Regions from separate parts of the Pseudomonas xanthosomatis genome, predicted to be linked through region 1. Evidence: riboswitches for the same ligand, from Rfam matches in the RefSeq annotation. Region 1 holds a riboswitch; the other holds the start of a gene.
What was found. Region 1 has a riboswitch for manganese ahead of KSS93_RS25400 (TMEM165/GDT1 family protein). Riboswitches for the same ligand answer to the same signal wherever they lie in the genome.
Positions count from the first base shown of each region.

Region 2: another riboswitch for manganese. It lies ahead of mntP (manganese efflux pump MntP); the one in region 1 lies ahead of KSS93_RS25400 (TMEM165/GDT1 family protein).

Region 1 covers NZ_CP077075.1:5,757,051-5,760,455, forward strand. Annotated here, with positions in the region: gene KSS93_RS25390 (2-hydroxyacid dehydrogenase) at 1-214, shown strand, start outside; gene KSS93_RS25395 (methyltransferase) at 268-1,266, shown strand; yybP-ykoY riboswitch at 1,307-1,426, shown strand; gene KSS93_RS25400 (TMEM165/GDT1 family protein) at 1,517-2,098, shown strand; gene KSS93_RS25405 (M48 family metallopeptidase) at 2,225-3,040, opposite strand.
Region 2 covers NZ_CP077075.1:4,105,154-4,108,558, forward strand. Annotated here, with positions in the region: gene KSS93_RS18140 (AEC family transporter) at 1-86, shown strand, start outside; gene KSS93_RS18145 (cell wall hydrolase) at 135-746, shown strand; gene mntP (manganese efflux pump MntP) at 889-1,455, opposite strand; yybP-ykoY riboswitch at 1,464-1,636, opposite strand; gene KSS93_RS18155 (3-deoxy-7-phosphoheptulonate synthase) at 2,263-3,318, shown strand; gene KSS93_RS18160 (peptidylprolyl isomerase) at 3,400-3,405, shown strand, end outside.

The DNA.
Region 1 (3,405 bases):
GCGCAACGGCCACCTGGGTGGCGCCGCCACCGATGTGCTCAGCGTCGAGCCGCCGGTCAACGGCAACCCGCTGCTGGCGGCAGATATCCCGCGCCTGATCATCACCCCGCACAGCGCCTGGGGCGCGGTGGAGTCGCGCCAGCGCATCGTCGGCCAGCTGGCCGAGAACGTGCAGGCCTTTTTCGCAGGCCAGCCACGCCGCGTGGTCAGCTGAGCCCCGGGCCGGGCTCTGCTACACTGCGCCACTTTTTTCAGGAGGCGTCGTCCATGGACCCGCGCAGTGAAGTGTTGCTCCGCCAGGCGGACCTGTTCCAGGGTCCGCTGCTGATCGCCGGAGCCCCCGCCGACGGCCTGCTCGCCGAGCTGCCACAGGCCCACGCCTGGACCTGGCACGCCGGCGACCAGGCGCTGCTGCAGGGCCGCTTTGCCGGCCGCTGCCACCATGGCGTCGAGGCGCCCGCCGTGGCCTTCGACAGCGCCGTGCTGTTTCTGCCCAAGTCCCGCGAACTGGCGGCCTACCTGCTCAACGCCCTGGCCTCGCGCCTGGCCGGGCGCACCCTGTACCTGGTGGGCGAAAAACGCGGCGGCATCGAGGGCGCGGCCAAGCAACTGCAAGCCTTCGGCAAGCCACGCAAGCTCGACAGCGCCCGGCACTGCCAGCTGTGGCAGGTGACAGTGGACAACGCCCCTGAAGCCAAGCCGCTGGAAAGCCTGGCCGAACGCTTCGAACTGGCGCTGGCCGACGGCCCGCTGCAGGTGGTCAGCCTGCCGGGGGTGTTCAGCCATGGCCGCCTGGACAAGGGCAGCGCACTGCTGCTGGAACACCTCGACGGCCTGCCGGTCGGCCAGGTGCTGGACTTCGGTTGCGGCGCCGGCGTGCTCGGGGCAACGGTCAAGCGCCGCTACCCGCAAAGCCAGGTGACGCTGCTGGACGTGGACGCCTTCGCCGTGGCCGCCAGCCGCCTGACTTTGGCCGCCAACGGCCTGGAGGGCGAGGTGATCAGCGGTGACGGCATCGACGCCGCGCCCCAGGGCCTGGACCTGATTCTGAGCAACCCGCCGTTCCACACCGGGGTGCACACGCACTACCAGGCAGCGGAGAACTTGCTGAAAAAGTCCGGCCAACACCTGCGAAAAGGTGGCGAAATGCGGCTTGTCGCCAACAGCTTCCTGCGTTACCAGCCACTGATCCAGGAGGCCTTGGGCAACTGCGAAACCCGCGCCGAGGCCATGGGTTTTCGCATTTACCGCGCCACGCGCGGTTGAAAAACAGCGCTTGCCTAAAGCCATGGGCGTAGGCAGAATCCGCTCCGTCCTAGGGGAGTAGTCTCCCGCGAGCGCCCTGCTCGCCCGGTACGCGTCAACATACTTGGCCCACAGGCCATGGCGCGTACGACCCGCGGTCCGCACAGACGGGCCTGGGTTTGACAAGACCTATGACACGCACACCTTACCCGGGGCGGGGAGGCTGTACGTGTCATAGCCGTGTCGACCCGCCCCCGTAGGAATCCTGATGCTGGAATCGCTGCTCGTCCCCACCGCCATCGTTGCCCTCGCCGAAATCGGCGACAAGACGCAACTGCTCGCACTCATTCTTGCCGCACGTTTTCGCAAGCCCTGGCCGATCATTGCCGGCATCATCGCCGCCACCCTGGCCAACCATGCCGCAGCCGGCGCCGTGGGAGCGTGGGTAGGTGGTTTCTTCAGCGAATCGGTATTGCACTGGGTCCTGGCCGCGAGCTTCACCGCCACTGCGTTGTGGACCCTGGTGCCGGACAAGATGGACGATGACGAGAACCCGGCGCGGCGCTTCGGCCCGTTCCTGACCACGTTGATTGCGTTCTTTTTGGCGGAGATCGGCGACAAGACCCAGGTTGCCACGGTGATGCTGGCCGCCCAGTACCCGCACCTGATCATGGTGATCATCGGTACCACCCTGGGCATGCTGATTGCCAACGTGCCGGTGGTACTGGCGGGTAATTTTGCCGCTGACAAACTGCCGCTGACGCTGATCCGTCGCCTGGCGGCGACTGCGTTCTTCGTGCTGGCCGTGGTTGCCGTGTATTCGGCGATGAAGACCAGCGGCTGGATAGGCTAACCGTTTGAAAGGGGGCCGCTGTGCGGCCCTTTCGCGGCACAAGGCCGCTCCTACAGGAATGTACGGTCCCTTGTAGGAGCGGTCTTGTGCCGCGATGGGCTGCAAGGCAGCCCTGCCAGAAGTGACTTACTTCTTGGCCGCCTGATACAGCGGCATCACCTTCGGAATGGCCGCCTGCAGCGAAGCGATACGGCTGCTGGAGGCCGGGTGGGTGCTCATGAACTCAGGCGGCGCGCCTTCGGACGCCTTGCTCATCTTGTTCCACAGGGTGATCGCGGCGTTCGGGTCGTAGCCGGCACGGGCCGACAGTTCCAGGCCGATCAGGTCGGCTTCGTTCTCGTTGGCCCGGCTGTTGGGCAGGGTCATCGAGTAGTTCACCACGGTATCGGCCAGCGCCATGCTGTCCTGGCCCAGGCCGAACAGTGCACCGGCGCCCTGACGGGCCATTTCCACGCCATAAGCCTTGGACATCGCTTCACGGCCATGCTCGCGCAGGGCGTGGGCGATCTCGTGGCCCATGACCGCGGCAATTTCAGCATCGGTGAGCTTGAGCTGATCGATCAGGCCGGTGTAGACGATGATCTTGCCACCCGGGCCGCAGTTGGCATTGAGCTCGTCACTCTTGATCACATTGACTTCCCATTTCCACTGCGCGGCATCCGGCCGGAACTGTGGAGCCTGGGCGATGAGGCGGTCGGCGATGGCCTGCACGCGCTTGGCATCGCTGCTGTTCTTGTCCAGTACGCCCTTGCTCGACGCCTCACCGAGGGTCTGCTGGTACGACTGGGCATACATCTGGTTGACCTCATCGGTCGAGAGCATGCTGAACATGTACTGCTTGCGCTCGACGCCAACGGCGCCGCCGCTGGTGGTATTGACCGCCTGGCAGCCGCCCAGCAGGACGCTGGCGCTCAACATGCTGACAACGAATGACTTACGCATGAAAACACTCCCTATTTACGTGCCGCGTATCCTAGGCGTTGACGCCCTCTGCCGCCAGAGCCACAGGTAAGATTTGCGCCTCTGCTCTCATGCTTAGGTATTAGCCCGCCGATAACACAAGCACACGACCTCCCTTGCGTGCGGAGCCTTTCATGAAGTTCAAGTCGATCCAGTTTTCCGTGGCGGCCCTGGCCGGCGCCGTCGTACTGAGCATTGTCGCAGCGCTGGTGCTCTACGCCGTGTATTCCAGCCAGCGCACCCAGGCCCTTGTGCAGCAACGCACCCAACAGCAGTTCGAGGCGGTGATCGAACAGCGCCTGTCGGCCCTGGCCCGCACCCAGGTCAGCGAGATCCAGCGCGGCCTC
Region 2 (3,405 bases), 1.7 Mb from region 1:
CACCCTTGATGGCCACCATCATCGCCCTGCAAACCGTGGCCGCCGCCGTGACGCTACCGCTGGTGCTGAGCCTGACCCTGGGTTGAAGCGGTACGACTAGACTCACAGGCAGCCCACCTTGCGGATAACTGACCATGCGCCTTTCGATGATGCTGTCCGTCCTTGCCCTGAGCCTGCTCGCAGCCCCCCTCTTCGCGGCCGATAGTCCAAAGGCCGCAGTCGCCGAAGACAAGGCGCAGGTGCTGGAGGAAAAGGTCTTGCAAGATGCCCCGCCGCCCAAAAAAGCCGAAACCATCACCCCCACCGAGGTACAGGCCGTGGACCCGGCCGGCCAGGCGCCGATGGACGACAGCATCACGTGCCTGGCACGCACCATTTACTGGGAGGCCAAAGGTGCCGATGAAAAGGACATGAGTGCCGTGGCCAGCGTGGTACTCAACCGCCTGGGCCATGACGGTTTTCCCGACAGCATCTGCGCAGTGGTCAAGCAGGGAGTGGAAAGCAAGAGCTGCCAGTTCTCCTGGTGGTGTGACGGGCGCCCTGACCAGGTCGAGGAGCCGGAACGTTACGGGGTGGCCAAGGAAATCGCGCGCAAGGCACTCAACCAGCAGCTCAAGGACCCTACCGGAGGAGCCTTGTACTTTCATGATCGCAATGTGAAGCCGGATTGGGCCAAGGCTTACCGCAGAACGGCGCAGACCCGGCACTTTCTGTTCTACAAGCCCAATCAGGCATTGGCGCGCTGATTGGGCTTGGGGTTGAGAGTCATGTCTTTTAATGCCTGCGCCGGCCTCATGGCCCGCAAGCCGGCTCTCATAGAACTGCACATAACTCATTGATTTAGCAGGGCCCTGTGGGAGCGGGCTTGCCCGCGATAGGGCCTCAGGCTCAAACGGCGCTCAGGTGCTCATACAAAATGGTCGCACCCACCAGCATCAGCACCACACCACCCACGATCTCGGCACGCTTGCCGACAACCGAGCCCAGCGCGCGGCCGAGCATGGTGCCGATGGTGACCATGGTCATGGTGGCCAACCCGATGGCGGCAGCCGCCACCCAGATGTTCACATCGACAAAGGCCAGGCCAACCCCCACGGCAAGGGCGTCGATACTGGTGGCAAAGGCCGTCACGGCGAGGATCCAGAACGAATGCTGGCTTTGTTTTTCTTCTTCCTCGTCATCGGCCTTGAGGCCGGCATGGACCATGTGCGCGCCCAACGCCACCAGCAAGGTGAAGGCAATCCAGTGGTCCCACTGTTCGACATACTGGCTGGCCGCCTGGCCCAGCAACCAGCCGACCACTGGGGTGATGGCTTCGATAACGCCGAAGATCAGGCCGGTGCGCAGGGCTTCGAGCAGGCGTGGCTTGTGCAGGCTCGAGCCTTTGCCGATGGCGGCCGCGAAGGCATCGGTGGACATGGCGAAAGCGAGGAAGACAAGAGAGATGGGATTCAACGGTTCGGACTCCAGCCGGGCAACGAGTCAACGACAGCCACCTGCACGCCCGGCACGGGTACAGGAAGGTCGTTGGTCTCGCCAATCCGGGTGGACGCGCTGGCCATGGCAGGTTGCCAAATGTGTTGACCAGGGCACCTTCACAGGGTGTGAAGGCAGGCTACTCCCCAAAGAGTGGCGCGATGATACCAGTGCCCTGTGAAAAAAGTGTGAGTTTCAAAGCTTGGCCGCCTGCCGTGGAAGCGGAGCTTGCCCCGCGATGGGGGTATCACAAATCGCTCCGATAGCGAAAACCCATTGAATGCTCTCGCCCAGGTGCAGTAAGCTCGGGCTCATTCACTGGAGAGCAACATGCCGAAACACACCCGCAACCCCGCCATCAACACCGGTCGCCCTGCGCACCGCGTGCTGGCCGTTGCCGGTCGTAACGTCGTTGCACCCTTTTATTTTGGTTATTGGTTTAGCTGACAGGCGCCGATAACCCACCCGGCGCCCACTTTCGAGGGGCCGCCGAACACGAGAATACTCAAACCCCCGGTCGGCTCCCCGACCGGGGGTTTTGTTTTTCCGGCCCATCAATTTCAACGCTTCATCTTGAGGACAGATTCATGAACTACGCCACTTACGCCTACCCAAGCACCTATGCCTGGCGATTTAGCCAATCCCGTTCGGGCCAGCCTGCCGCCTCCGTTCGGTCGATTTTCGGTGGCAATGCCGCACAACAACTTAATTTGACGACCTGTCGAACACCTCGATAGGGCCGACCACGCGGGCCACAACCCGCCGTCCGCCCAGGGAAAACACGCCATGCAAGCCTCGAACCTCGCCCTGACCCAACCGCAAGCTGCCAACACCACCGTCAGCAAGCGCCTGCCCAGCCCGCACCTGCTCAAGCAGCAGATGCCGCTGCCCACCGAACTCGCCCAGCAAGTCCACGCCCAGCGCCAGGCCATCCGCGCCATCCTCGAAGGCCGCGACGAACGCCTGCTGGTGGTGGTCGGCCCATGCTCGATCCATGACCCACGCTCGGCCCTGGAATACGCCGACCGCCTGGCCGCCCTCAGCCGTGATGTCAGCGACAAGCTGCTGCTGGTGATGCGCGCCTACGTGGAAAAACCCCGCACCACGGTCGGCTGGAAAGGCCTGGCCTACGACCCGCACCTGGATGGCAGCGACGACATGCATTCGGGCATCGCCCTGTCCCGCGGGCTGATGCTGAGCATGATCGAGCGCGGCCTGCCGGTTGCCACCGAACTGCTGCAGCCCGTGGCTGCCGGCTACTTCGACGACCTGCTGGGCTGGGCCGCCATCGGCGCACGCACCACCGAGTCGCAGATCCACCGCGAAATGGTCAGCGGCCTGGAGCTGCCGGTGGGCTTCAAGAACGGCACCGACGGCGGCATCGGCATCGCCTGCGATGCCATGCGCAGCGCCGCCCACCCGCACCGCCACTTCGGCATGGACGCCCAGGGCTACCCGGCGATCATCGAAAGCCTGGGTAACCCGGACACCCACCTGGTACTGCGCGGTGGCCACAAGGGCCCCAACTACGACGCCCACAGCGTGGCCCAGGCGCGCCTGGGGCTGGCCAAGGCGGGGTTGGCGGCGCGGATCATGGTCGACTGCAGCCACGCCAACAGCGGCAAGGACCCGGCGCGCCAGCCTGCGGTGTTCGAGGATGTGCTGCAGCAGCGCCTGGCCGGTGACCGCTCGCTGGTGGGGGTGATGATCGAGGGGCACTTGTTCGAAGGCTGCCAGGCACTGGGCAAGGGCGCGCTGAAGTACGGCGTGTCGATCACCGATGGCTGCCTGGGCTGGGAGTCGACCGAGGCCATGCTGCGCGAGGCCGCCGCTCGCTTGTAGGAACAATGCGCAAGCCTTGCGAGACATGCCCCGGATAAGTGCGCTAGGCTTGCGTTTTTTTACCCCCAAGGAGTAGTCCCCATGGCC